4 regions of the Ramlibacter sp. 2FC genome follow, and region 2 is predicted to be linked to each of the others. Evidence: predicted binding sites of a transcription regulator. Region 2 holds the regulator's gene; each other region holds the start of a gene.

Region 1 (4,776 bases), on a different contig from region 2:
CCTGGATCTCGATGAACTTGGGGTTGGCGGCTGCATTCATGATTTCACCTCTTCGAAGGTAAAGGCGGTGGCGAGCTTGATCAGGGCGAACTCGAGCACCAGGCCGACGATGCCGATCACGAAGATCGCGATGATGATGTTCTTGACGTTGAGGTTGTTCCACTCGTCCCAGACCCAGAAGCCTATGCCCACGCCTCCGGTCAGCATCTCGGCGGCGACGATCACCAGCCAGGCCGTGCCCACGGCCAGGCGCACGCCGGTCAGCATGTAGGGCAGCACCGCGGGGAACAGGATCTTGGTGACGATCTTCCACTCGGACAGGTTGAGCACGCGCGCCACGTTCATGTAGTCGCTGGGCACGCGCTGCACGCCCACGGCGGTGTTGATGATCATGGGCCAGATCGAGCAGATGAAGATGGTCCAGATCGCGGCCGGGTTGGCGCCCTTGAACACCAGCAGGCCGATCGGCAGCCAGGCCAGCGGCGAGACCGGGCGCAGCAGGCTGATCAGCGGGTTGAACATGCGCGCGAGGAAGCCGAAGCGCCCGATCATGAAGCCTACCGGGATGCCGACCACGGCGGCCAGGCCGAAGCCCAGGGCCACGCGCTGCAGCGAGGACAGCACGTTCCAGCCCACGCCCTGGTCGTTCGGGCCCTTGCGGTAGAAGGGGTCGCTGAACACCTCGACCGCCTGCTGCCAGGTCTCGGCCGGGCCGGGGATGCTGGCGCCGGTGGTGACCGACACCAGGGCCCAGAGGCCGATCAGAAAGCCCAGGCCGAGCAGCGGCGGCAGCACCCTGAGCCAGAGGCCGCGCCAGTCGAAGCCGGGGCGCGCGGGCTGGGCCTGGTCCGGCTTCACGGGCTCGTTGGCGGCCGAGGCCGCGGGCGCGACCGGCTGAGGCGCGGCGGGCCGCGCCGCGGCGGCGGCCGGCGCGCTGCCCGGCATCGCGAGGGGGGAGTGGAAAACGGCACTGACCATGGGGTGCTCCTTGCTGAATGCGGCCTCAGGCCTTGATCTTGAAACCGTCGGCGTACTTCCTGGGATCCTTGCCGTCCCAGACCACGCCGTCGATCAGCTTGCTGGTGCGCATCGGGTCCTTGGGCACGCTGATCTTCATGGCGCTGGCGACGGACTTGTACAGGTCGACCTGGTTGATCTGCTTGGCCACGGCCAGGTAGTCGGGGTGGTCCTTGAGCAGGCCCCAGCGCTTGTGCTGGGTCAGGAACCACATGCCGTCGGACAGGTAGGGGAAGTTGACTGCGCCGTCGTTGAAGAACTTCATGTGGTTGGGGTCGTCCCAGGTCTTGCCCATGCCGTTCTGGTAGCGGCCCAGGATGCGCTGGTTGATCGCGTCGACGCCGGTGTTGATGTACGCCTTCTGGGCGACGGTCTCGGCCATCTTCATCTTGTTTTGCAGGCCGGCGTCGATCCACCTGCTGGCCTCGAGCACGGCCATCATCACGGCGCGCGTGGTGTTCGGATACTTCTTGACGAACTCGCCGGTGGTGCCCAGCACCTTCTCGGGATGGTCCTTCCATATGTCCTGGGTTGTGTTGGCCGTGATCCCGATGCCGTCCATGATGGCGCGGTGGTTCCAGGGCTCGCCCACGCAGAAGCCGTCCATGTTGCCCACGCGCATGTTGGCCACCATCTGCGGCGGCGGTACGGTGATCAGCTTGGCGCCAGCGACCGGGTTGATGCCCGCAGCGGCCAGCCAATAGTGCATCCACATCGCGTGCGTGCCGGTGGGAAAGGTGCCGGCGAAGGTGTATTCGCGCTTTTCCTTGGCCATCAGACTGGCCAGCGAAGGGCCGTCGACTGCGCCCTTGTCGGCCAGCGTCTTGGACAAGGTGATGGCCTGGCCGTTGTTGTTCAGAGCCATCAGCACCGCCATGTCCTTCTTTGGGCCTGCCGTGCCCAGGTGCACGCCGTAGACCAGGCCGTACAGCACATGGGCGAAGTCGAGCTCGCCGTTGACCAGCTTGTCGCGCACGCCGGCCCAGCTGGCCTCCTTGGTCGGGATGATCTTGACGCCGTACTTCTGATCAAAGCCCAGCACCGAGGCCATGACCACGCTGGCACAGTCGGTCAGCGGGATGAAGCCGATCTTGACCTCCTTCTTCTCGGGGGCGTCCGAGCCCTGGGCGTAGACGGCGGCGCGCAAGGCGGGGTTCAGGCCCACGGCGCCTACGGCGGCGGTCTGCAGCACGGTGCGGCGGCTCAGGCTGGTCTTGAGAAAGTCGGTCATGCATCACTCCAAAGGGCTAGGCAGAAAAAACAAAAAGGCGTCCTCACCGTGCGCGCGGTCTGCAGGCTGCAGGGCCGTGCGCGGGTGGGGACGCCTTTGTCCGGGGTGAGTGGCCTGGTCCGCCGTTGGACCGGGCTGCTCAAACGACCATCTTTGGTCTTGCAGGGTTTAAAGCAAGGGCCGTGCCAGCTTCTTTGGGCTCGTTTTGCCAGGGCCTGCGCAGCGCAGAATCACCTGCAGGCCAGGGATGCACGGGCTTGGGGGCTGGGGCCAGGGGCTGCGCACCTTCGTTGTGCGCTGCACCAGGGCGGGGGCTCAACCGAGCAGGTCGGCCACGTCCAGGATGCGCTGGGCCACCTCGGCCAGCTTGAGGTTCTTGTCCATGGCGGTCCTGCGCAGCTTGTCGTAGGCGGCCTGCTCGCTCAGGCCCTGGCGCTGCATCAGCAGGCCCTTGGCGCGGTCGATCAGCTTGCGGTCCTGCAGCTCGGTGCGGGCCTCGGCCAGCTCGGCGCGCAGCGCCTGCTCGTGCTGGAAGCGTGCCATCGCCACATCCAGGATGGGGCGTATGCGCTCGGGCGCCAGGCCGGCGACGACGTAGGCCGAGACGCCGGCCGCCACCGCGTCCTTGACATGGCGGGTGTCGCTGTCGTTGGTGAACATCACGATGGGGCGCCTGGCGTCGCGCGTGGCCATCACCACATGCTCCAGCGTGTCGCGCGCCTCGCTCTCGGCGTCCACGATCACCATGTCGGGCTGCAGCTGGGCGATGCGCTGCGGCAGAAAGGCGTCCGAGGGCAGGACGGCGATCAGGTTGTAGCCGTTCTCGAGCAGGGCGATGCGCAGCGAACGCGAGCGCTCGGCCTGCGCCAGCGCCGCCGCGTCGCTGGGGTCGGCGACGGCCAGCTCGGGAGCCACGACGATGATTCTGAGCGCCTCGTTCATGTGCAGGGAGATGCAAGAATCACGCCAGACCCATGGCCCTGCGGCGCTAAACTCGCCTCCCTATGTTGATTTTGGGCATCGAATCCTCCTGCGACGAAACCGGTGTGGCGCTGGTCGAGGCAGCCGGCGCCGGCGTGCCGGCGCTGCGCGCCCATGCGCTGCACAGCCAGATCCAGATGCACCAGGCCTACGGCGGCGTGGTGCCCGAGCTGGCCAGCCGCGACCATATCCGCCGCGTGCTGCCGCTGACCGAGCAGGTGCTGGCCGAGGCGGGCCGCGGCTTGCCGGATCTGGACGTGGTGGCCTACACGCGCGGTCCCGGCTTGGCCGGCGCGCTGCTGGTCGGCGCGGGCGTGGCCTGCGCCCTGGGAGCGGCGCTGGACAAGCCGGTGCTCGGCGTGCACCACCTCGAGGGCCATCTGCTCTCGCCCTTCCTGAGCGCCGACCCGCCCGAGTTCCCCTTCGTCGCGCTGCTGGTCTCGGGCGGCCACACGCAGCTGATGCGCGTGGACGGCGTGGGCCGCTACCAGCTGCTGGGCGAGACCATAGACGATGCGGCCGGCGAGGCCTTCGACAAGTCGGCCAAGCTGCTGGGCCTGGGCTACCCCGGCGGGCCTGCGCTGTCGCGGCTGGCCGAGCAGGGCGACCCGGCGGCGTTCAAGCTGCCGCGCCCGCTGCTGCACAGCGGCGACCTGGATTTCTCCTTTGCCGGGCTGAAGACCGCGGTGATGACACAGGCGCGCAAGCTCGGCGATGCGCTCGAGGCGCGCAAGGCCGACCTCGCGGCGTCCACCCAGGCCGCGATCGTCGATGTGCTCGTGAAGAAGTCGCTGGCCGCCCTTCAAGAGAGTGGGCTCAGGCGCCTGGTGGTGGCCGGCGGCGTGGGGGCCAATCGCGAGCTGCGCCAGCAGCTCGACGCGGCCTGCGCCCGGCGCGGCGTGCGCGTGCACTACCCCGAACTCTCGCTGTGCACCGACAACGGCGCGATGATCGCGATGGCCGCGGCCATGCGCCTGCAGGCGGGTGTCCAGCAGGCCCGCCGCGCCTATGCCTTCGACGTCCAGCCGCGCTGGCCGCTGGACGCGTTGGTGGCCGGAAGAAGCCTCAGTTCACCGTGAGCTGCGTGGCCTTGGCCATAGGCGGCTGCTTGGCCAGGGTCAGGGTCAGCACCCCGTTCTCGAGCTTGGCGCTGCTCGCGCCGGCGTCGATGTCCTGCGGCAGCTCGTAGGCGGCGCGCACCTGGCGCCGGGCCTCGGGCTTGCTCGCGATGCGCACCACGGCGCCCTCGATGCCTATGTTCAGCTCTTCCTTGGCCAGGCCGGGCAGGTCCAGCGACAGGGTCCAGGCCTTGTCGTCCTGCGCCAGGTCGAGCCCGCGCTGGGTGCTGTCCCTCCAGGCGTCGTTGACCAAGCGCTCGAAGCTGCGGTCGAAAGAACGGTAGGCGGGCGGGACGGTGCGGGTGCGAACGACGGGTCCGAAAAACATGTCAAAGCTCCTTGTCGATTCATGAGGCGGGCCGGGGCCGGCCAGCGCTTACACTGCGCGGCGCTCCACCATGAGCACCGCATGGCCCCATCTGTGCGCGC
Region 2 (4,776 bases):
GACCCGTTCAGCTACTTCGTGCAGGCCGGCGCCTTCCGCACCCCCGAGGACGCCGAGGCGCACCGTGCCAAGCTCTCGCTGATGGGCGTGGAGGCGCGCGTGAGCGAGCGCGAGCAGGCCGGCCGCACGGTCTACCGAGTGCGCGTGGGCCCGTTCGACCAGCGCGATGCCGCCGAGCGCCTCAAGGAGCGGCTGGAGGGCAACGGCGTGGAGGCGGCCCTGGTGCGCGTGCAGCGCTGAGGAACTTCGGCCACCGGCCGGGCTCTGTGAGGAACAGGAGTGAATCAATCAATGAAACGTCGTGAATTTTCCATGGGGGCGGCCGCAGTCGCGCTGGCGGGTGTCCCGGCCCTTTCCTCGGCCCAGGCCTTCAAGCCGCGCGAGGGCAAGGACTACATCGAGCTGGACAAGCGCGTGCCGGTCGAGACCGGGGCCGGCAAGGTCGAGGTGATCGAGTTCTTCTGGTACAGCTGCCCGCACTGCAACGCCTTCGAGCCGGCCTTCGACGCCTGGGTCAAGGCCGCGCCCAAGGACGTGAGCGTGCGCCGCGTGCCGGTGGCCTTCCGCGACGACTTCGCGCCGCAGCAGCGCCTGTACTACACGCTGGAAGCCATGAACAAGCTCGAGGAGCTGCACCGCAAGGTGTTCCACGCCGTGCACGTGGAGCGCCAGGCGCTGAACCGCGACGAGACCATCCTGGCCTGGGCCGAGAAGCAGGGCCTGGACAAGGCCAAGTTTGCCGAGGTCTACAAGTCCTTCGGCGTGGCCAGCAAGCTGCGCCGCGCGGTGCAGCTGCAGGAGGCCTTCAAGGTCGAGGGCGTGCCCTCGCTGGGCATCGCGGGCCGCTACTACACCGATGGCTCGCTGGCCGGCAGCATGGAGCGCGCCCTGCAGGTGGTCAACTACCTGGTCGACGAGACGCGCAAGGGCCGCTGAGCGCGCGGCCAGGTCATGTCGAAAGCCCGCGATGCGGGCTTTTTCATGCGGCGGCGCCAGGTCTCCGCGGCCTGCGCCGCTACAATCGAGCAAGATTCATGCCCTTATGAAAACGCCCTACGCCAAGCACTTGCTCGCCCTGTCCCTGGTCCTTTGCGCGCTGCCTGCGGCCGCCGAGCGTGCCGACCGCGACAAGCCCATGAACATCGAGGCCGATACGCTGCGCTACGACGACCAGAAGCAGACCAGCACCTTCACCGGGCGCGTGGTCGTGACCAAGGGCACCATCGTCATGCGCGGCGCGCGGCTGGACGTGCGCCAGGACGCCGAGGGGCGCCAGTACGGCACTCTGACCGCCGAAGCCGGCCAGCGCGCCTTCTTCCGCCAGAAGCGCGGCGCGCCCGACGAGTACATCGAGGGCGAGGGCGAGGTCATCGACTACGACGGGCGCGCCGACAGCGTGCGCTTCACCCGCCGCGCCGAGTTGCGGCGCTACCGCGGCAGCACGCTGAACGACGAGATCACCGGCAACGTGATCGTCTACAACAACAGCACCGAGGTCTTCACCGTGGACGGCACGCCGCGCCCGGCCGGCGCCAGCGGCGCCGCCGCACCCGGCGGCCGCGTGCGTGCCATGCTGGCGCCGCGATCGGCCGCCTCGGCGCCGGCAGCGCCCCAGGGGACGCCGAACCTGCGCCCCAGCACCAGCCTGGGCGGGGAGCGCCCGTGACGGCGGTGGCGCGCTCCCACCCGGCGGCCACCGGGTCGCATGAGGCCGCCGGCGACGGGCGGCTCGAGGCCCTGCAGCTGCAGAAGTCCTACGGCAGCCGCAAGGTCGTGCACGACGTCTCGCTGTCGGTGAAAAAGGGCGAGGTCGTGGGCCTGCTGGGCCCCAACGGTGCGGGCAAGACCACCTCCTTCTACATGATCGTGGGCCTGGTGCGCGCCGACGCGGGCGAGATCCGCATCGACGGCCAAGCCGTGGCGCACATGCCCATCCACCGCCGCTCGCGCCTGGGCCTGTCCTACCTGCCGCAGGAGGCTTCCATCTTCCGCAAACTCAGCGTGGCCGACAACGTGCGCGCCGTGCTCGAGCTGCAGCGCGGCGCCGACGGCAAGCCGCTGGCCGACGCGGAGATCGAGCGCCGCCTCACGGACCTGCTGCAGGACCTGCGCGTCGAGCCCCTGCGCGACTCGCCGGCCGTGGCCCTGTCGGGCGGCGAGCGGCGCCGCGTCGAGATCGCGCGCGCCCTGGCGACCTCGCCGCGCTTCATCCTGCTCGACGAGCCCTTCGCCGGCATCGACCCGATCGCCGTGATCGAGATCCAGCGCATCATCGCCTTCCTCAAGAGCCGCGGCATCGGCGTGCTGATCACCGACCACAACGTGCGCGAGACGCTGGGCATCTGCGACCACGCCTACATCATCAGCGAGGGGCGGGTGCTGGCCCAGGGCACGCCGCAGGAGATCGTGAACAACGCCGAAGTGCGCCGCGTGTACCTGGGCGAGCACTTCCGCATGTAAGCGCCACAGGCCGTGCCATGAAACAGGGTCTCTCGCTGCGCGTTTCGCAGCACCTCGCGCTCACGCCCCAGTTGCAGCAGTCGATCCGCCTGCTGCAGCTGTCCACGCTGGAGCTGAGCCAGGAGGTCGAGCAGATGCTCGACGAGAACCCTTTCCTGGAGCTGGCCAACGACGAGGCGCCGCGCGAGGACTACGGCCTCGAGCAGGCCGACGCCGGGCCCAGCGCCGGAGATCGCCTGTCCGAGGCCGCGGCCGAGCCCGTCGGCACGGGTGCCGACGAGGGGCCCGCGGCGACAGTCGAGGCCGAGCTCGACGGCACCGAGAGCTGGGAGGGCGATGGCAGCGTGGAGCTCGCACCCGACGACAGCGAGTGGGGCGGCGATGCGCCGGCGCGCAAGCACAGCGATGACGACGAGGTGGCAGACGCCGGCGAGCTGGCGCGCAGCCAGGAGTCGCTGACCGAGTTCCTGCACCGCCAGGCCCTGGCGCTGCGCCTGTCCGAACTGGACCGTGCGGTCCTGCGCTTCCTGATCGAGTCGATCAACGACGACGGCTACCTCGAGGACTCGCTCGAGTCGCTGGCCGAGAGCCTGGCCGGGCGCGAGGACCTGGAGCAGTTCGAGGAGCTGGTGCACCGCTTCACGCTGGCGCTGTACCTGCTGCAGTCGCTGGAGCCCACCGGCGTGGGCGCGCGCAACTTGGCCGAATGCCTGAGCCTGCAGCTGCGTGCGCGCCTGGCCGAGGCGCCCGAGGACGCGGTGGCGCGCACCGCGCTGCGCATCTGCGCCCAGCCCATCGAGCTGCTGGCGCGGCGCGACATGCGCCGCCTGGTCCAGCTGTGCGGCGAGCCCGAGGCCGCGATCCGCGCCGCGATCGCCCTGATCGCCCGGCTCGAGCCCAAGCCCGGGCGGCGCTTCGTCGACGTGGAGCGCCAGGTGGTGGTGCCCGACGTGATCGTGGTCAAGACCGGACGCGCCTCGCAGCCGCAGTTTCGCGTGCAGCTCAACCCCGACGTGATGCCGCGCCTGCGCGTGCACGACATCTACGCCAACGCGCTGCGCGGTGGCCGCGGCGAGGGCCACCAGGCGCTGCAGCAGCGGCTGCAGGAGGCGCGCTGGTTCATCAAGAACATCCAGCAGCGCTTCGACACCATCCTGCGCGTGGCCAACGCCATCGTCGAGCGGCAAAAGAGCTTCTTCGTGCACGGCGAGCTCGCCATGCGCCCGTTGGTGCTGCGCGAGATCGCCGACGAACTGGGCCTGCACGAGTCCACCATCTCGCGCGTCACCACCGCCAAGTACATGGCCACGCCCTACGGCACCTTCGAGCTCAAGTATTTCTTCGGCTCGGCCCTGGGCACCGAGGCCGGTGGCAACGCCTCGAGCACGGCGGTGCGCGCCCTGATCAAGCAGTTCGTCGCCTCCGAGAGCCCCAAGAAGCCGCTGTCCGACAACCAGATTTCCGACATGCTCAAGGAGCAGGGCATAGAGTGCGCGCGCCGCACCGTGGCCAAGTACCGCGAGGCGCTGCGCATCGCGCCCGCCAACCTCAGAAAAGCCCTGTAAGGATGGCCCCCACGCTTGTCACTGCGTGTACTGCGCTGCCCCCCGAGGGGGCCTTCGCGCCTTGGGGCGGCCCGGCGGCGCTCAATACATGAATCAACTACAACTTTTTCTTCCGTGCGCCGCCGGCGTCGAGGGCTTGCTGGCCGACGAGGTGCATGCACTGACCGGTCTTACCGGCCAGGACTTGCTGACCGGCCGCGGCGGCGTGCTGGCGCGCGCCTCCTGGCGCGACGCGATGCTTCTCAACCTGCACAGCCGCCTGGCGCAGCGCGTGCTGGTGCAGCTGGCGCAGCGCCCCTACCGCGGTGAGGCCGACCTTTACGAGGCGGCCGCCGGCGTGGCCTGGGAGATCTGGTTCACCACCAAGCAGAGCTTCAAGATCGAGATCACGGCCCAGCACAGCCCGCTCAAGAGCCTGAACTTCGCAGCGCTCAAGATCAAGGACGCGGTGGCCGACCGCTTCCGCAACAAGGGCGGCGTGCGGCCCGACGTGGACACGCGCTGGCCCGACGTGCGCATCTATGCCCACCTGACCTCGGACCAGGCCACGCTCTACATTGACACCTCGGGCGAGCCGCTGTTCAAGCGCGGCTGGCGCGAGGACAAGGGCGAGGCGCCGCTCAAGGAAACGCTGGCCGCCGCCATGATCGCGGCCAGCGGCTGGGACCAGCAGTGCGCCGACGGCCTGCCGCTGTACGACCCTTGCTGCGGCAGCGGCACCATCGCCATCGAGGCCGCGCAGATCGCCTGC
Region 3 (4,776 bases), on a different contig from region 2:
GCGGCCGAAGAGCATGGTATAGGCTGCCGGGGGGTTGGGGCGGTCAGGCCGCCTGCTGGCAGGGGCCGGCAAGCGGCCGCACCAGGTCGGTCGCGTGGCTGGCGAGTTCCTGGGTGTCAAGCGAGACCAGGCCGTTTTCCACCTTGACGGCAAAGCGCGGGGTGCAGCCCTCGTCGGGCGCCTTGGCGCAGCCATCATGAAGGCCGATGGTCCAGTTGTGCAGCGGGCAGGCCACGCTGGTGCCGAACACGATGCCCTGGCTCAGCGGCCCGCCCTTGTGCGGGCAGCGGTCGAGCAGGGCGAACACTTCACCCTGTTCGTTGCGGAACACGGCCACGTCCAGGCCCTTCTCGCGCGCCACGCGGCGCGAACCCAGCACGGGGATGTCCTCCACCCGGCAAATCACTTTCCAGTTGCTCATTTTCCAGTCTCTTTCATCGCTGAGCGCGCCGCGTCGCGGCGCGCGTTGAGGGTCCGTTTTTCAGGCCGGCAGAGGCGTGAATTGCCGCGTGTCCACCGCCGCCTGCTCGGACTCGAGCCAGGGGTCGGGCGCGCCGTCCAGGCTGAACTGCAGGCGCTCCCACAGCGCCTTGCGGCCCTCGGCGTCGTCCAGGATCTTCTTCTTGACATGGTCCAGGCCGACGCGGTGGATGTAGTGCACGGTGCGCTCGAGGTACCAGCCCTCCTCGCGGTACAGCTGCAGGAAAGCACCAGCGAATTCCATGACCTCGGCCGAGGTCTTGACCTTGACCAGGAAATGCGCGACCTCGGTCTTGATGCCGCCGTTGCCGCCCACGTAGATCTCCCAGCCCGAGTCCACGCCGATCACGCCCACGTCCTTGATGCCGGACTCGGCGCAGTTGCGCGGGCAGCCGCTGACGGCCAGCTTGACCTTGTGCGGCGAGTACATGGCCCACAGCGCGTGCTCGAGGTCCTTGCCCATCTGGGTGCTGTCCTGGGTGCCGAAGCGGCACCACTCGCTGCCCACGCAGGTCTTGACCGTGCGCGTCGCCTTGGCGTAGGCCAGGCCGCTGGGCATGCCCAGGTCCTTCCAGACGCCCTGCAGGTCTTCCTTCTTCACGCCCAGCAGGTCGATGCGCTGGCCGCCCGTGACCTTGACGGTGGGGATCTGGTACTTGTCGGCCACGTCGGCGATGCGGCGCAGGTCGTTCGGCGTGGTGTGGCCGCCCCACATGCGCGGGATCACCGAGTAGGTGCCGTCCTTCTGGATGTTGGCGTGGCTGCGCTCGTTGATGAAACGGCTCTGCGGATCGTCCTTGGCCTCGTGCGGCCAGGTGCTGATCAGGTAGTAGTTGACGGCCGGGCGGCAGGTGGCGCAGCCGTTGGGCGTGCGCCAGTCCAGGTACTTGAACACGTCCTGCGTGGTCAGCAGCTTGCCGCCGTCGGGCAGCGGGGTGCGGATCGCGTCGCGCACCGCCTGGTGGCCATGGTCGGTGCAGCCGCAGATGGCCTTCATCTTGGGCGTGGCCGAGTAGTCGCCGCCCGCGGTGAACATCAGGATCTGCTCGACCAGGCCGGTGCAGGAGCCGCAGGAGGCGCTGGCCTTGGTGTGCTTCTTGACCTCGTCCAGCGTGAACAGGCCCTTGTCCTTGATGGCCTTGCAGATGGCGCCCTTGGTCACGCCGTTGCAGCCGCAGACCTCGTCGCTGTCGGCCATGGCGGCGGCCTTGGTGTTGCCCTCGTGGCCGGTGTCGCCGATGTTGGACTCGCCGAACATCAGGCGGTCGCGGATGTCGTGCACGCTGCGGCCGTCGCGCAGCAGCTTGAAGTACCAGCTGCCGTCCACCGTGTCGCCGTACAGGCAGGCGCCGACCAGCTTGTCGTCCTTGATCACCAGCTTCTTGTAGACCCCGCCGAAGGGGTCGCTCATCACGATCTCCTCGGTGCCCTCGCCGCCCATGAACTCGCCGGCCGAGAACAGGTCGATGCCGGTGACCTTGAGCTTGGTCGAGGTCAGCGAGCCGGTGTAGCGGCCGATGCCGAACTGCGCCAGGTGGTTGGCGACCACCTTGCCCTGCTCGAACAGCGGCGCCACCAGGCCGTAGGCGATGCCGCGGTGAGCCGCGCATTCGCCGACGGCGTAGATGCGCGCGTCGGTGGTGGTCTGCATGGTGTCGCTGACCACGATGCCGCGGTTGCAGTGCAGGCGCATCTTCTCGGCCAGCTCGGTGTTGGGGCGTATGCCCACGGCCATCACCACCAGGTCGGCAGGCACTTCGGTGCCGTCCTTGAATTTCACGGACTTGACACGGCCATCCTCGCCGCCGACCAGTTCCTGGGTCTGGGCGCCGATCAGGAACTTGAGGCCGCGGTCCTCCAGCGACTTCTGCAGCAGCTTGCCGGCCACGTCGTCGAGCTGGCGCTCCATCAGCCAGGGCATCACATGCACCACACTGACGCTCATGCCGCGCTTCATCAGGCCGTTGGCAGCCTCCAGGCCCAGCAGGCCGCCGCCGATCACGACGGCGTGCTTGTACTTGGCCGCGGCGTCTATCATGGCCTGGGTGTCGGCGATGTCGCGGTAGGCCAGCACGCCCTGCAACTCCTTGCCGGGGATGGGCAGGATGAAGGGGTTGGAGCCGGTGGCCATCAGCAGGCGGTCGTACTCGGCGCTGAGCTTCTCGCCGGCGGCGTTCTCGGCGTGCACCACCCGGCGCACGCGGTCCACTTGCGTGACCTTCCAGCCCGCGTGCAGGGTGATGCCGTTGTCCTTGTACCAGGCCCAGTCGTTGAGCACGATCTCGTCCAGCGTCTGCTCGCCGGCCAGCACCGGCGACAGCAGGATGCGGTTGTAGTTGGGGTGCGGCTCGGCGCCGAACACCGTGATGTCATAGAGGTCGGGGGCGATCTTCAGCAGCTCTTCCAGCGTGCGAACGCCCGCCATGCCGTTGCCGATCATCACCAGTCTGGATTTCTTCACGCTGCATCTCCGTTGCGAATGCCGTAGCAGTGCAATCCCCATGCCAGCCATTCGCCGCGCCGGTGCATGGCGCCCCATTTCCCGGCATCCCGGGGCTGGAATCGTTGGAAAATAGCCACGAAAAGCTATGAATAAGATAGCAATCGGGCCCTTTGGCCATGGTTCCGGTGGGGGCTTAGGCAGGCTTGGCGCCTTGGGTGCACCATCCTGGGCACGAAACCTGCTTTCCCTTGGTGCATGAGTTTTGAACTGGACATCGGCCTGAACTCGCTGGCCGGCAAGAAGGAAGTCAACGAGGACTTCTGCGCCGCCATGCTGCCCGACCCGGGCGCAGAGGCCATGGGCGCGATCGCGGCGATCGCGGACGGCGTGAGCACGGGCGGCATGGGGCGCGAGGCGGCGCAAACCACGGTCACCAGTTTGGTGCGTGACTACTTCGGAACGCCCGAAACCTGGGACACCACGGTGGCGCTGGACCGCGTCATCGGCGCCCAGAACCAGTGGCTGGCCGGCCTGAACCAGCGGCGCCGGCCGGCCCTGGGCCTGACCACGCTGACGGCCCTGGTGCTGCGCGGCCAGTCCTGGTCGCTGGCCCATGTGGGCGACACGCGCGCCTACCTGCTGCGCGAGGGCCAGATCAGCCAGCTCACGCACGACCACGTGGTCGCGCACCCCGACTTGAGCCACCAGCTGCTGCGCTCCATCGGCGCCGAGGACCGGGTGCTGGTGGACTACAGCCAGGGCGAGCTGCAGGTCGGCGACCTGTTCCTGCTGCTCAGCGACGGGGTGCACAACGTGCTCAACGAGCGGCGCCTGCTGGGTTTTGCAGATACCGTCGACGCGCAGGCCATGAGCGAGGCGCTGACCGCCGCCGCGCTGCAGCGCGGCAGCCACGACAACGTGACGGCGCTGGTGGTGCGCGTCAAGGGCCTGCAGGCGGCCACGCTGCAGGACCAGAACCTGCGCGCGCAGGCGCTGCCCATGCCGCCCAGGCTCAAGGTCGGCGACCAGCTCGACGGCCTGACCGTGACGGCCGTGGTGGCGGACAACGGCATCAACATCCTCTACCAGGTGCGGGCGGATGCCCCCACGCCCGGCACCGGCCGGCTGTACGCGCTCAAGACCCTGCACCCGCTGCGTGCGCACGACGCGCAGGAGCGCGCCATGCTGGCGCACGAGGCCTGGCTGGCCAAGCGCATGCAGTCCAGCCGCGCGGCCGACCATCTGGTCGCGCTGCACGAAGGGCCGCCGAGCGGCCAGGCGCCCAGCGCCTTCTACCTGCTCTACGACTGGCATGGCGGCGAAACCCTGCAGCAGATGCTGGACCGCGGCCTCAGGTTCGGCCCGGCCCAGGCGGTGAGCGCGGCCACGCAGGCGGCCCGGTCGCTGGGCCTGCTGCACCGCCAGAGCGTGATCCACCGCGACGTCAAGCCGGCCAACCTGCACCAGGGCGAGGACGGGGTGCTGCGCCTGCTGGACCTGGGCGTGGCTTTGAGCGGGCGCGAGCCCGAGTCCACGCGCCTGCTGCACGCCGGCACGCCGAGCTACATCAATCCCGAGCAATGGGGGTTCAGCATACGCGCCGGCGGCGCGGACGCGCAGGCCGCCGAGGAGCCGCCCGACGCGCAGAGCGACCTGTTTGCGCTGGGCGTCACGCTCTACCAACTGCTGAGCGGCGGGCGCCTGCCCTACGGCGAGGTCGTGCCCTACCAGGTGGGACGCTACTGGCGCGACCCGATACCGCCGAGCCGCCACAACCCCGAGGTGCCGATCTGGCTGGACCACGTGGTGCTCAAAGCCGTGGCGCGCGACAAGCGCCAGCGTTTCGAGACGGC
Region 4 (4,776 bases), on a different contig from region 2:
CAGGGTCTGCAGGCGGTCCGCCTCGTGGATGATGACCTGGGTGTACTCGGTCAGCTCCTTGGACTCCATCTCCATCTCGAGCAGCTGGGCCGCGCCGCGTATCCCGCCCAAAGGGTTCTTGATCTCGTGCGCGAGGTTGCGGATCAGCTCCTTGTTGGCCTGCGCCTGGTCGATCAGGCGCTCCTCGCGGTCCTGCCTGGCCTGGGCCTCCAGCGGCAGCAGCTCGATCACGATCTCGCCGGGCCGCTCGGTCTGCGCCACGATCACGTGCACCGGCAGCGGATCGTGGTGCTGGCGCTTGAGCTGGGCGTCGTAGCGCAGCGCGGCGAACTCGTTGCTGCGCGCGCCCTCGAGCGCGTTGCGCAGCACCTGCGGCTCGGCGAAACATTCGGGGAACTGCGCGCCCTCGATGCTGCGGCGCGACATGCCTATCGCGTCCTCCAGCGCCGAGTTGGCGAACAGGACGACGCCATCGCTGCGCACCACGGCCACCAGGGTGGCCAGCAAATCGAAAGCGAGGAAACGGGAGGGGTGGGGGCTGGGCTTTTTCAAGCCGACTATTTTGACGCAGGCACCGCGACGCCCAGGCGCGCCAGCTCGCGCCTGATGCCCGCGACGTCGCTCTCGCTGCGCGCGACGGCCGCCTTGAGCTCGGCCACGCGATCCAGGTACTTCTGGTGGTTGCGGTGCTCGGGGCCCAGCTTCTCGGGCTCGCCGTTGTTGTATTCCTTGAGCAGCTCGGCGTGGCGCGCCTCGGCCTTCCTCAGCTCGGCCTCCAGGATGGCGCGCGCGTCGGCGTCGCGCGCGCGCTGCTCGTCCGAGCCCACGCGCTGGCCGGGCGCACCCGAAGCCGCCGGCCGCGCCACGGCAGGGGCAGTACCCGAGGCGGCCGGGCGCGTACCCTGCACCACCGTGACGTTGCCGCCCTGCACCAGCTTGCACTGGCGCATCTGGGCCTCGGTGGGCTTGTTGGTGTATTCGTTGCCGCAGCGGTAGATGCGGTCCTGGGCCAGCGCCGGAGCCGGCAGCAGGGCCGACGCGACAGGGATGGAGAACAGCAGGCAGGAGACAAACTTCATGCAATTCCTCGCCTCGACCCGAGGCGTTCGCTGCTCCCGAGTATGGGGCAATTCCGGGACCTTCTCAACGAAAGGGCCACCCCAAACAAAAAGGACGGCTTGCGCCGTCCTTTTCGAGCCACACAGGGGTGTGGATCAGAGCGAGTAGTACATGTCGTACTCGACCGGGTGCACGGCCATGCGGAAGCGCGTGACTTCGGCCATCTTCAGCTCGAGGTAGGCGTCGATCATGGAGTCGGTGAACACGCCGCCCTTGGTCAGGAAGGCGCGGTCCTTGTCCAGGTACTCGAGGGCCTGGTCCAGGCTGTGGCAGACGGTGGGCACCAGCGCGTCCTCTTCCGGCGGCAGGTGGTACAGGTCCTTGGTGGCGGCTTCGCCCGGATGGATCTTGTTCTCCACGCCGTCCAGACCGGCCATCAGCAGGGCCGAGAAGCACAGGTAGGGGTTGGCCAGGGGATCGGGGAAGCGCGCCTCGATGCGGCGGGCCTTGTCGCTGGCGACGTGCGGAATGCGGATCGAGGCCGAGCGGTTGCGGCTGGAGTAGGCCAGCTTGACCGGGGCTTCGAAGCCGGGCACCAGGCGCTTGTAGCTGTTGGTGCCGGGGTTGGTGATCGCGTTCAGCGCGCGGGCATGCTTGATGATGCCGCCGATGTAGTACAGAGCGTAGTCGGACAGGCCGGCGTAGCCGCTGCCCGCGAACAGGTTCTTGCCGTCCTTCCAGACCGACTGGTGCACGTGCATGCCGGAGCCGTTGTCGCCGACCAGGGGCTTGGGCATGAAGGTGGCGGTCTTGCCGTAGGCGTTGGCCACGTTCCACACCACGTACTTGAGCATCTGCGTCCAGTCGGCGCGCTCGACCAGGGTGCTGAACTTGGTGCCGATTTCGTTCTGGCCCGCGCCCGCCACTTCGTGGTGGAACACTTCGACCGGGATGCCCAGCGACTCGAGGATCAGCGACATCTCGGCGCGCATGTCCTGCATGCTGTCGACCGGGGGCACGGGGAAGTAGCCGCCCTTGACCGTGGGACGGTGGCCGCGGTTGCCGCCTTCGAGCTTGGCGCCGGTGTTCCAGGGGGCTTCGTACTCCTCGATCTCGAAGGAGGCTCCGCTCATGTCGTTCTTCCAGCGCACGCCGTCGAAGATGAAGAACTCGGGCTCCGGTCCGAAGTAGGCGGTGTCGCCCAGGCCGGAGGCCTTGAGGTAGGCTTCGGCGCGCTTGGCGATCGAGCGCGGATCGCGGTCGTAGGCCTTGCCGTCGCCCGGCTCGAGCACGTCGCAGGTCAGGATCAGGGTCGACTCTTCGAAGAAGGGGTCGACGTTGGCCGTGTTCGAGTCCGGCATCAGCAGCATGTCGGAAGCTTCGATACCCTTCCAGCCGGCGATCGAGGAGCCGTCGAAGGCGTGGCCGTCGCTGAACTTGTCCTCGTCAAAGTGCGAAATCGGCACGGTCACGTGCTGCTCTTTGCCGCGGGTATCGGTGAAGCGGAAGTCAACAAACTTGACCTCGTTCTCCTTCACCATCTTCATGACGTCTGCGACGCTCTTGGCCATCAGGTTCTCCTGTTTGGATGGGTGGTAAAAACTAAACGTGGACCGGGATGCAGTTTCTGTGCCAGCGCAAGCGGCGGCCAGGCTGGCCGGGAAGCCGGTATTGTGCCTTGACTTGCATGGCGCAAAGGCAGGCAGGCGCAAGTAAAAATAGCCATGCATCCAAAGGATTGAGCCAATATGGTGCATCAATAATGCACCATATTGGGTGCTTTTGTTTAACGCACCAATTCGGGGCCCAATTTTAGGTCAAATGCCTGCAGCCCAATCAGCAGGGCCGCATAGGCCGGCTCCACCAGGGCCGGATCGCCCTTGACGCCGAGCTCGATGTGCCGGCCGTACTGCGGGTGGTCGACGCTGGGCAGGCTGAACACCTTGACGCCGGCATGCTGCTGCTCGATGGACTCCATCAGCGGGGTCAGCGTGGCCTCCATGGCGCCGTAGACGATGATGGATTTCTCGACCCGCGCCCCGCGGCTGAAATGCTGGGCATATTGCTGCTCCAGCACCCACTCGATCATGGGCCAGGCCATGACGGGAAAGCCCGGCACGAAATAGACCGTGCCGCCACGCTCCCCCGCTTCGTGTGAGTCGCTGCCCCCCGAGGGGGGCCGCGCAGCTTGGGACGGCCCGGCGCTGCTCGCCGTGCAATAAAAGCCGGGGATCTTGTTGTAGGGGTTGGGGATGATCTGCGCGCCGCGCGGAAACACCCCCATGTTGAGGCGATGCACGTTGTCGGCGCGGTCCGGCTCGTAGCTCAGGCCTTGCTCGCGCGCCACGTCCTGCATGCGCTCGCGGATCAGGGCCTCGGCCTGAGGGTGTAGCAGCAGGTCCACGCCCAGCGCGCGCGCCGCGCACTGGCGCGTGTGGTCGTCCGGTGTCGCGCCTATGCCGCCGCAGGAAAACACCACCTCGCCGGAAGCAAAGGCGCGGCGCAGTGTGGCGGTGATGCGCTCGGGCGAGTCGCCCACGTACTCGGCCCAGGCCAGCGAGAGGCCGCGCGCGGCCAGCAGCTCGATCACCTTGGGCAGGTGCTTGTCGGCGCGCTTGCCCGACAGGATCTCGTCGCCGATGATGATCAGGCCGAAGGCCTCGGGCTGGCTGCCTGCGGATTCAGGCGCCGGACGGGGGGATGGCTGGGGATTCATCCCGCAATGCTAGCGTCTCGGCGGCCACTGGTTCGACCGGCCGAGCCACGGGCGGCCGCTCGGCGCGCAGGCGCTCCAGCGCCGCCAGGCTGTAGTGCGCGAACCAGAGCGAGGCGAAGGCGAACACCAGGGTGTAGATCCAGATCGCCACCGGCACCAGGATCACGAAGGCCGCCGCGAACAGCGCGCCTGAGGCCCAGACGATGCTGGGCGCCGCGCCCAGGTAGCCCGTGAGCACGCCTATGCCCAGCAGCCAGAGCCGGTGGCGGCGCAGGATTTCCTGGCGCTCGTCCTTGCTCGCATGCTCGGCCAGGGCATCGAAGGCCATGACGCGGTAGGTCAGCCAGCCCCAGATCAGGGGCGGCAGCACCAGGATCAGCGGCGGCACCAGCCACAGCGGCAGGGACAGCACCAGCGCGACCAGGGCCAGCAGCGTGGAGCCGAACGACCACAGCAGGCTCAGCGCCAGCGAGCCGCCGCGCTTGCGCTCGAGATGGGCGAAGCGGCGCTCGGCCACCAGCCTGACCAGGGCCGGCGCCATGGTCAGGCCGACCGCGAGCAGCGAGAACACGACGATCAGCGGCGTGACGGCGAAGATCACGATCAGCGGCGCCAGCACGGTCTTGAGCTGGCCCAGGCCCAGGCCCTCCAGCCACCGCCAGAGCTGGGTCAGCAGGTCCGAGCCCTCGAGCATGGCGCGCACGCCGTCGAGCGCCGGCTCCCAGTAGAGATAACCCAGGCCCAGGGCCAGGGCGACCATCGCCACCAGGGGCAGGAAGGACAGGGCGATCACGCGCGGATGCATGCAGTAAGCCACGGCGCGCCAGAAGGAGTCCAGGAACAGCGTCATGGCGGGAGCATAACCCGAGGTGGCGGCCGGCCCAGGCCGGGCTCTCGCGCACCCGTTCAGGCGCGACCAAGCAGGCGCTTGAGTCCCAGCAGTTGCTGCGCCCAGAAGCCGCGGCCATAGTCCCGCCCCTGCTCCACCTGGTCGCGCACCC

Evidence for each region. Region 2 encodes sigma-54, which starts transcription at its own class of promoters, with help from an activator protein. Its sites were predicted from a motif close to TGGCANGNAANCTGCTTT; they were not measured.
Region 1: the regulator sigma-54 is predicted to act here: its motif matches at 2,419-2,436, upstream of FFS10_RS18640 (CmpA/NrtA family ABC transporter substrate-binding protein).
Region 3: the regulator sigma-54 is predicted to act here: its motif matches at 2,970-2,987, upstream of nirB (nitrite reductase large subunit NirB).
Region 4: the regulator sigma-54 is predicted to act here: its motif matches at 2,677-2,694, upstream of glnA (type I glutamate--ammonia ligase).

Annotation. Positions count from the first base shown of each region.
Region 1 is NZ_SCMM01000052.1:814-5,589, forward strand. Features, by position in the region: gene FFS10_RS18630 (ABC transporter ATP-binding protein) at 1-40, opposite strand, end outside; gene ntrB (nitrate ABC transporter permease) at 37-978, opposite strand; gene FFS10_RS18640 (CmpA/NrtA family ABC transporter substrate-binding protein) at 1,004-2,248, opposite strand; gene FFS10_RS18645 (ANTAR domain-containing response regulator) at 2,564-3,190, opposite strand; gene tsaD (tRNA (adenosine(37)-N6)-threonylcarbamoyltransferase complex transferase subunit TsaD) at 3,253-4,308, shown strand; gene FFS10_RS18655 (Hsp20/alpha crystallin family protein) at 4,295-4,675, opposite strand.
Region 2 is NZ_SCMM01000006.1:2,003-6,778, reverse strand. Features, by position in the region: gene FFS10_RS04190 (SPOR domain-containing protein) at 1-240, shown strand, start outside; gene FFS10_RS04185 (thiol:disulfide interchange protein DsbA/DsbL) at 292-936, shown strand; gene lptA (lipopolysaccharide transport periplasmic protein LptA) at 1,043-1,666, shown strand; gene lptB (LPS export ABC transporter ATP-binding protein) at 1,672-2,460, shown strand; gene FFS10_RS04170 (RNA polymerase factor sigma-54) at 2,478-4,025, shown strand; gene FFS10_RS04165 (THUMP domain-containing class I SAM-dependent RNA methyltransferase) at 4,114-4,776, shown strand, end outside.
Region 3 is NZ_SCMM01000040.1:10,631-15,406, reverse strand. Features, by position in the region: gene FFS10_RS16435 (molybdopterin oxidoreductase family protein) at 1-15, opposite strand, end outside; gene nirD (nitrite reductase small subunit NirD) at 44-421, opposite strand; gene nirB (nitrite reductase large subunit NirB) at 482-2,941, opposite strand; gene FFS10_RS16420 (bifunctional protein-serine/threonine kinase/phosphatase) at 3,179-4,776, shown strand, end outside.
Region 4 is NZ_SCMM01000047.1:24,796-29,571, forward strand. Features, by position in the region: gene glnL (nitrogen regulation protein NR(II)) at 1-552, opposite strand, end outside; gene FFS10_RS17915 (hypothetical protein) at 558-1,079, opposite strand; gene glnA (type I glutamate--ammonia ligase) at 1,215-2,630, opposite strand; gene FFS10_RS17925 (competence/damage-inducible protein A) at 2,846-3,775, opposite strand; gene FFS10_RS17930 (EI24 domain-containing protein) at 3,741-4,625, opposite strand; gene FFS10_RS17935 (sterol desaturase family protein) at 4,682-4,776, opposite strand, start outside.